Regions from separate parts of the Mesorhizobium sp. B2-3-6 genome, predicted to be linked through region 1. Evidence: riboswitches for the same ligand, from Rfam matches in the RefSeq annotation. Region 1 holds a riboswitch; the other holds the start of a gene.
The links. Region 1 has a riboswitch for thiamine pyrophosphate ahead of thiB (thiamine ABC transporter substrate binding subunit). Riboswitches for the same ligand answer to the same signal wherever they lie in the genome.
Positions count from the first base shown of each region.

Region 2: linked by a shared signal. The riboswitch ahead of FJ953_RS02500 (YkoF family thiamine/hydroxymethylpyrimidine-binding protein) and the one ahead of thiB (thiamine ABC transporter substrate binding subunit) in region 1 are both predicted to bind thiamine pyrophosphate.

Region 1 is NZ_VFVW01000007.1:190,713-194,914, forward strand. Features, by position in the region: gene FJ953_RS21050 (ABC-F family ATP-binding cassette domain-containing protein) at 1-697, opposite strand, end outside; gene FJ953_RS21055 (thiamine diphosphokinase) at 699-1,343, opposite strand; TPP riboswitch at 1,432-1,547, shown strand; gene thiB (thiamine ABC transporter substrate binding subunit) at 1,590-2,588, shown strand; gene thiP (thiamine/thiamine pyrophosphate ABC transporter permease) at 2,826-4,202, shown strand, end outside.
Region 2 is NZ_VFVW01000001.1:502,314-506,515, forward strand. Features, by position in the region: gene FJ953_RS02465 (glycosyl hydrolase 108 family protein) at 1-57, shown strand, start outside; gene FJ953_RS02470 (hypothetical protein) at 60-260, shown strand; gene FJ953_RS02475 (ABC transporter permease) at 257-496, shown strand; gene FJ953_RS02480 (hypothetical protein) at 481-681, shown strand; gene FJ953_RS02485 (hypothetical protein) at 782-1,093, shown strand; gene msrA (peptide-methionine (S)-S-oxide reductase MsrA) at 1,278-1,796, shown strand; gene FJ953_RS02495 (hypothetical protein) at 1,936-2,253, opposite strand; TPP riboswitch at 2,472-2,585, shown strand; gene FJ953_RS02500 (YkoF family thiamine/hydroxymethylpyrimidine-binding protein) at 2,576-3,184, shown strand; gene FJ953_RS02505 (ABC transporter permease) at 3,283-4,038, shown strand; gene FJ953_RS02510 (ABC transporter ATP-binding protein) at 4,035-4,202, shown strand, end outside.

The sequences.
Region 1 (4,202 bases):
GCCAGTGTTCCTCGCGCACGATCTGGCGGCCGAGCTTGTGCTGTTCGCGCTCTTCTTCCTCAAGCACCTGGTCGCGCCATTCCTCGAAATGGCCGAAGCCCTTATCCAGCCGGCGCGTCTGGCCCCGGTCGAGCCACACGGTGGCGCGCGAGACGCGCTCAAGGAAACGGCGGTCGTGCGAGATGACGATGAGGGCCGAGGAGGTGCGGACGAGTTCCTCTTCCAGCCATTCGATCACCGAGAGATCGAGGTGGTTGGTCGGCTCATCGAGCAGCAGGATATCAGGCTCGGGCGCCATGACGCGGGCAAGGGCGGCGCGCCTGGCCTCGCCGCCGGAGAGGTCGCCCGGCTGCTCCTCGCCCGAGAGGCCGAGGTGCTCCATCAGGTAGCTGGCGCGATAAGGATCGTCGGCGGGACCGAGGCCGGCCTCGACATAGGCGCGCACGGTTGCGAAGCCGTCCATGTCGGGCATTTGCGGCAGATAGCGGACGGTCGCCGATGGCTGGCGGAACACCTCGCCGTCCTGCGGCTCGATCAGGCCGGCGGCGATCTTGAGCAGCGTCGACTTGCCGGACCCGTTGCGGCCGACCAGCGCGATCTTGTCGCCGGCCGACGCAGCCAAGTCGGCGCCGTCGAGCAGGGGCGTGCCGCCGAAGGTCAGTTTTATTCCGTCGAGATTGAGAAGAGGCGGCGCCATGTCAGCTTTCTGGCAAGGGATAGGGATGGGCGAGCAGCAGCGCGCGGCCCGCTCCCAGCGCGATCTCGAGCCTGCCCTTGACCTCGTTGGAGATGGTCAGCGACGAGCCGAACGCGACCTTGACGCGGTCAAGCGGCCATTTCGCACCGGCGACGGTCAGCCCTGCAAGCTCGGAAAAACCCAGGATCGAGAACAGGGTGCCGTCGGCATAGTCGAAGCGGGCCGTGCCGTGCGCCAGGGGCACGGCTTCCTGCGCGCCGCTGGTCAACAGCACCTTTGTCCCGGCCCCGGCCAGCCGCAGGGCGAGCGCCATGTGCAGGAAGGCATGGTCGGCGCGCTTGCCGCCGAAGGCGCCGGCAAGCACGAGGCTGGTAGCGCCGCGCTCCAGGGCGGCCGATATCGCGAGTTCTCCATCGGTGGCGTCTTTCTCTGCCGGAAAGGTCCGGCGCGGCACGGCGGCCAACTCATCCGGCAGGCCGGCGGGCACGGAGTCGAAATCGCCGACCCACAGTTCCGGCACAAGGCCGAGCGTCCTCGCATGGCCGATGCCGGCATCGGCGGCGATGACGCGGGTTCCCTCGACCTGACGGTCGAGCCGTGGCGTGCGGACGAGATCGCCGCCAAGCAGGATGGTGAATGTGCTCATATCGTGTGGCCCTTACCAGCCCGGCAGCGGAAACGGAAGGCCGGCAAACAGCCACTTGCGCGGTTCACCGGCCGGGCCTATGTGTCGAGGCGCTCTAACGGGGTGCCGGACGCGATATTTCGCGGACCGGCTGAGAGGCAGTCTCGCCAACCCGCTGAACCTGATCCGGTTTGTACCGGCGGAGGGATTAGACGTTTCGGACAGTCCGACGCCTCAATTCCTTTAACGCGAACGAAGGAGGCGCCGATGCGCACGCTTTTATACGCCCTTGTCTCTGCATTGGTCGTGGTTCTCTCCGGGCCGGCCTTGGCCAAGGACAAGCTCACCGTCTACACCTACGAGAGCTTCACCGCCGACTGGGGGCCCGGCCCGGTGGTGAAGAAGGGATTCGAGGCCGAATGCGGCTGCGATGTCGACTTCGTCTCGGTTGCCGACGGCGTCGCGCTGCTCAACCGCGTCAAGCTGGAAGGGGCCGCGACCAAGGCCGACATCGTGCTTGGCCTCGACACCAATCTCACCGCCGATGCCAAGGCCACTGGCCTGTTTGCACCGCATGGTGCCGTGACCGGGCTCAATGTGCCGGGCGGCTGGAACGACGACATCTTTGTCCCGTACGACTATGGTTATTTCGCCGTCATCTATGACACGCAGAAGCTGAAGACGCCGCCCAAGAGCCTGAAGGAATTGGTCGAGGGCAGTGCCGACGACAAGATCGTCATCCAGGATCCTCGCACCTCGACGCCGGGCCTCGGCCTGCTGTTGTGGGTGAAGTCGGTCTATGGCGACAAGGCGCCGGAGGCCTGGGCCAAGCTCAAGGCGAAGGTCTTGACCGTGACGCCGGGCTGGAGCGAGGCCTACGGCCTGTTCACCAAGGGCGAGGCGCCGATGGTGTTGTCCTACACGACCTCGCCCGCCTACCACATGGTTGCCGAGAACACCGAGCGCTACCAGGCCGCTTCCTTCGAGGAGGGCGAGTATCTGCAGATCGAGGTCGCCGGCATCACCACGACGGGAGCCAAAAATCCGCTGGCGGAAAAGTTCATCGCCTTCATGACCGGGCCGAAATTCCAGGATGCCATCCCCGAGACCAACTGGATGTTCCCGGCCGGCAAGACCGACAAGCCGCTCAATCCGGCCTTCGACAGACTGGTCAAACCGACCAAAACCTTGCTGTTCAGTCCCGAGGAGGTCGCGGCCAACCGCAAGGCATGGGTGGATGAATGGCTGGCGGTGATGAGCAAGTAGTTTGGTCGTATGATCGAATGATGAGTGCTCTACGGCGCCCCCCTCTGTCCTGCCGGACATCTCCCCCACGAGGGGGGAGATTGGCCGTCACGACGGCTTTCGCCAATTGGCGACGTCACAGGAGAGGGTGGAGCGCTGAAGCACCCAATCTCCCCCCAAGTGGGGGAGATGTCCGGCAGGACAGAGGGGGGCGCGAAGGAACGCGACGCTCGCTAAAGGTCCTTTGGGTGGCGCAGCGTGCAGCGCGCGTCTGACCCCCGCATCTCCGCCGGTATCCTCGCGCTTGCGGCGATCGGGCTGCTGATCGGCGGCGCGTTTGCGGGCCTTGTCTTCGAAGGCGCGAACGATTTCTCCGGCGCCTGGGCGGCCTTCCATCCTTATCTCCTGCGCGTCGTGCGCTTTACGTTGTGGCAGGCGGCGCTTTCGACGCTGCTGTCGGTGGCGCCGGCCCTGTTCGTGGCTCGCGCGCTGTCGCGGCATCCGCGCTTTCCCGGCCGCGGCTTCATCCTGCAGCTCTTCGCCCTGCCGCTGGCGTTGCCGGCGATCGTCGCGGCGCTCGGCATCCTGGCGCTCTACGGCCGCGCCGGCTATTTCGCCGGCTTTCTTGGTGCCGTCGGCGGTTACCATTGGCCGGGCATTTATGGCCTCTCCGGCATCCTCGTTGCTCATGTCTTCTTCAACCTGCCGCTGGCCACGCGGCTGTTCCTCGAAGTGCTGCAAACCATCCAAGCCGACCAATGGCGCCTGGCGAGCCAGCTCGGCATGGGTGCCGCACCGGCTTTCCGGCTGATCGAGTGGCCGACACTGCGCGCCGCTCTGCCGGGCGTCGCCGGCCTGGTGTTCATGCTCTGCATCACATCCTTCACGATCGTGCTGACGCTGGGCGGTGGCCCCGGCGCGACGACGCTGGAGGTCGGCATCTACCAGGCGCTGCGTTTCGATTTCGATCCCGCGCGGGCGGTGGCGCTGACGCTGCTGCAGATCGCGCTGACCTTTGTCGTGGTGCTGGCGTTGACGCGGCTCGGCGCCAACACCACCGGTGACGCCAATCTGCCGGTGGCGCCGCGCCGCTACGTCTCGGCCGGCAGGACCGAGACCGCGCTGAATGCCGCGCTCGTCGTGCTGGCCCTTTTGTTTGTCGCCGGGCCGATGACGGCGACGGTGATGTCAGGCCTCGGCGCCGACCTTGGCCGTCTCGCCGGCGAGGCGGCGGTGCGGCAGGCGACGCTGACCAGCGCCGTGCTGGCCTTCCTGTCGGCGTTGCTGTCGGTTGCGCTGTCGCTTTCGCTCACCATGGCGCGCCGCGTGCTGAGCCTGAAGCGCCGCTCCGGTCCGCGGACCGTGCTCGAACACGCCACCGACACCGGCGCCGGCTTCGTCCTAGTCGTGCCGCCCATCGTCATCGGCGCCGGCTGGTTCCTTCTGCTGCGCCATGTCGGCGATGTCTTTGCCATAGCCCCGGTCATGGTCGTCACCGTCAATGCAGTCATGGCGATGCCTTTCGCCATCCGTGCCATCCGCCCCGCCTATGATGCGGCGAGCGAGCGCCATGAGCGGCTCTGCGCGCTTCTGGGAATAGCAGGCTGGGCCCGGTCGCGGCTGGTCGACTGGCCG
Region 2 (4,202 bases), on a different contig from region 1:
CTCGTCGCCTACGCCGCCTGGCACCACATCGCCGCCGCCTTGCAAGGAATGTTCTGATCATGGCCACCACAACCCAGCCGACCATCCGCCCGACCAACAAACTGACGGCCGCGACCATCGCCGCCGCCGCCGTTTCGATTTCCGGCGTCTTCGTGCGCAATGTCTGGCCATCCTGGTACGATGCCGAGACATGGGCCACGCTGCTGCCGCTAGCCGTCTTTGCCGTCGGCTATCTCGTCAAGGACGCGCCAAACCAATGAGCGCGCTCCTCTCCTTCCTGCTCAGCAATTCGACCGTTCTCGGCATCGGCGCAGCCATCGTCGCTGCGTTTGGCTGGGGTGTTCGCCAGCGGCTTGCCGGCGAGCGCGCCGAACGTAGCCGGCAGGCCGCGGCCGAGGCGGCGGCGCGCGACGTCGCCGACCAGGTTGACAACGACATCGGCGCGCTACCCGCCGCCACTGCCCGAAAGGAGCTCAGGTCATGGGCAAGGGATTGATTGTCGCAGCGGCCGCAGCACTTGTCGCGGTAGCCGGCTGCACCACCGTCACCGGCGGATTTTGCGCGGTCTCGAGCCCGCTGCGCTTGTCCGCATCCGCCGTCGCAGCACTGTCGGATGCGGAAGTCCGGACGCTGCTGGCGCACAACCGCAAGGGCGAGAAACTGTGCGGGTGGAAGCCATGACGATCGTGTTGCCGCTCGATTCGGGCCCTGCCGCTCGGGGACCGCTCATCTTCGGTGCCGGATCGGTCGTTCTGTTTCCTGATCGCGAGACAATGAAATGATGCATGATCTTTTCGACCTGCTCGGTATCAAGGTGCCGGTGGTGGTCGCCGGCCTTTCCGGCGGCATATTGCGCGCGCTGTCGCGCCACCGCTACAAACCGCGCGAGATGGTGGCCTCGCCGATCTGCGGCGCGCTAGCCGCCGCCTATCTGACGCTGCCCGTGGTCCAGTATTCCCGCGCCATGGGCCTGCCGATGGCCAATGACGACACCACGACCCTGGCGGCCGCATTCCTCATCGGCGTCTGCGCGATGTGGATATCGGATATCGTATTCGAGGTCGTGGTGCGCAGGTTCAGGCCTGGGGAGTGACGCCGCGCGTCCGTGGTGATCGGCAGCAGGACGCGCCCGTCGACTGGACGAAGCCGACGACAATGCCCATCTATGGGAAATCCTGGAGCGGCTGTCATAGCGCCGGGCCTCCAGTTTTATCGTGCGCAATTCCGGACGGAAACGGCTACAACCTTTCCCCGGAGTTGCTTTGGGGAGATTTGATATGGCGACTTCAAGCGAACGCGCGGTGCTTGCCGGCGGCTGTTTCTGGGGCATGCAGGATCTGATCCGACGCATCCCGGGCGTCCTGTCCACGCGCGTCGGCTACAGCGGCGGCGACGTGCCTGATGCCACCTACCGAAACCACGGCACCCATGCCGAAGCCATCGAGATCAATTTCGATCCCGCCAGGGTGAGCTACCGTACGCTGCTGGAGTTCTTCTTCCAGATTCATGATCCGACGACACGCAACCGCCAGGGCAACGATGTGGGGATGAGCTACCGTTCGGCGATCTACTACACCAGCGATGAGCAGAAGCGCGTCGCCGAAGACACCATCGCCGACGTCGACGCCTCGGGCCTGTGGCCCGGCAAGGTGGTCACCGAGGTGGCTCCGGCCGGCGCGTTCTGGGAAGCCGAACCCGAGCATCAGGACTATCTGCAGAAATACCCGAACGGCTACACCTGTCATTTCGTCAGGCCGGGCTGGAAGCTGCCGGTTCGCGAAAAGGCTGTATCGTAGACGGCGCCCGAACCGAGACGAAGGCCGATGGCGGTTTACGTCTCAGGCGCCTGCCTGTTCGGCGAGGGTGAAACATAAAGAGACGGAAACGCCACGGAACAGACGCCCCGTGGCGTTCTCCAGCAGTTTCGGCGAATGGCTACTTGCCGCAATGCTTGTCATTGACGGTCGGCGAAGCGGTGCCCGGAGCGGTGTGGCTGGCATCCGGCTGAGCACCTTGTGGGCTGGCCGGACAGTTCCGGTCCGCGTTCGAATTCATGCCGTCGGGCATGACGGTCGTGCTGCCGGTCGTGCCAGGATCCACCGTGTTCGGCGATGCCGGCGTGTTCGGGTCGACCGTGACCGACTGGCCGCTGCCGGGCCCATTATTGGCGCCGTTTCCGCCAGCACTTTGCGCCATCGCCGAAGTCGCGAGACCAATGGTAAGAGCCGAAGCTGCGAGGATTTTCATGAGCATGGTTTGTCTCCATTTCTGTGAAGTCTTCGCTCGTTTCCACGAAGTTCGTCGCGTTTGCGACTATAGGGACAACCACTCGTCGTGGCTAAGGTTCCGGACAAATTTCCCTCAAGACCGGGCCCGACGGAACCGCCCATAAATCAGGCCTGGCGCAATGCATTTCCGGCGATGGTCCTGAAAAAACAGCTTTCATAGCCGCCCGATTGGTGCTTTAACGCGTCCATCCACAGGGGTGCTCCGTACGGTCGGGGCTGAGACGGGGGCGGCAAGCCCACAGACCCTAGAAGCTGATCTGGGTAATACCAGCGGAGCGAGGCGGGCGATGTTTTCAGGCGCACAGATTTCCCTATATCCCATGTCCAGCGATTTTGTCGGCGTCATCCTTGGCGCGCTCGGGGCACTGGACCCTTATCGTGATCGACTGCGGATCGAGACCGACGATATCTCGACCTTGCTGGTCGGACCGCCCGAGGTGCTGTTTCCTGCCATGCGCGACCTGTTCGTGGCGGCAGCGCGCAGCGGCAAGCATTGCGTGCTTTCGGCCGCCATCTCGCGCGGCTGCCCGGGCGAGCCGGACGATCTGATCTGCCGCTCCGACGCGTTTGGCGGACCTGCCGGGCCGCTCGGCCCGCGCAAGGAAGCCGCTATCGCCGCCGTGCGCGGCGTGGCCGCCACCGGCCAGCCGGCGGCGGCGCAGTTCTCGCTTTATGTCATGGGCACCGACGACCACATGGACGAGATCTATGGCTGCATCGACTTCCTGAAGCAGTCGGGCGTATATGAGCGCTCCAAGCATTTCTGCACAAAGTTGCGCGGCGACGCAGGCGCCATTTTTACCGCACTCAACGAGGCCTTTTGCCGCTTCGGGCCGGGTGCCGGCCACGTAACGCTCGACGTCACCGTCTCGGCCAACAGCCCCACCGCCGTCTGACGGCGCGCCGCGCGCCATCCGCTCCGGGTACCTGCGTGTCCTCCCCGTCCGCCCCTTCGCGTCCGATCGTGGACCTCATCGCCAGAACCGCTCCGGCGATGCTTTCGGTGGGGCTGCTGCTAGCCGCGTGGGAACTCTATGCGCGCTTTGGTGGCATCAAGCCGACAATCCTCCCGGCGCCATCGCGCGTCTTCGCTCAGGCAATGCTCAACCGGCACGCGCTGGCCGATAACGCCGTGCCAACCCTCCGTGCCACGCTCGCAGGCTTTGCCTGTTCGCTCGGCGGTGCCTTTGCGCTGTCGATATTGATCGACTTCTCCCAGCCATTGCGGCGCGCCCTTTTTCCGGTCTTCGTGGTCAGCCAGACCTTGCCGCTGGTGGCGATTGCACCGCTGGTGGTGCTGTGGTTCGGCTTTGGGCTGATGCCCAAGATCATGCTGGTGGCGCTGGTCACCTTCTTTCCGATGTTGGTGGCTTTGGCCGAAGGATATGAGGCGACGGAGGCTGAGATCGGCCAAATGCTGCGCGCCATGGGGGCAGGGCGCTGGCGTGTCTTCGTCCTGGCGCGGCTGCCCTCGGCGCTGCCCTACTTCTTCGCCGGTGTCAGGATCTCGATCACCTATGCTGTCGTGGGCGCCATCTTCGCCGAATATGCGGGCGCGGCGAAGGGCCTCGGCATCTACATGCTCAACGCCAAGAACAACTTCCGCCCGGACCTGGTGCTGGCCGCCGTCGCCGTCAGCGCCGTGCTGACGCTCGTCCTGTTCGGGCTGACGATGCTGGTCCAGCGCCTTGCCATGCCATGGGAACGGACCGCCGGCGGGCGGGCCGCAGGAAAGGGGCCGTGGCGATGAACCGGCTCGAACTGCGACATGTGCGCAAGGCCTTCGAAGGACTCGACGTGCTTGCCGACATTTCGCTCAGCGTCGGCGCCGGCGAATTCGTCTCCATTCTGGGCCCCTCCGGCGCCGGCAAGTCGACGCTGTTCCAGCTTCTGACCGGCGCGCTTCACGGCGAG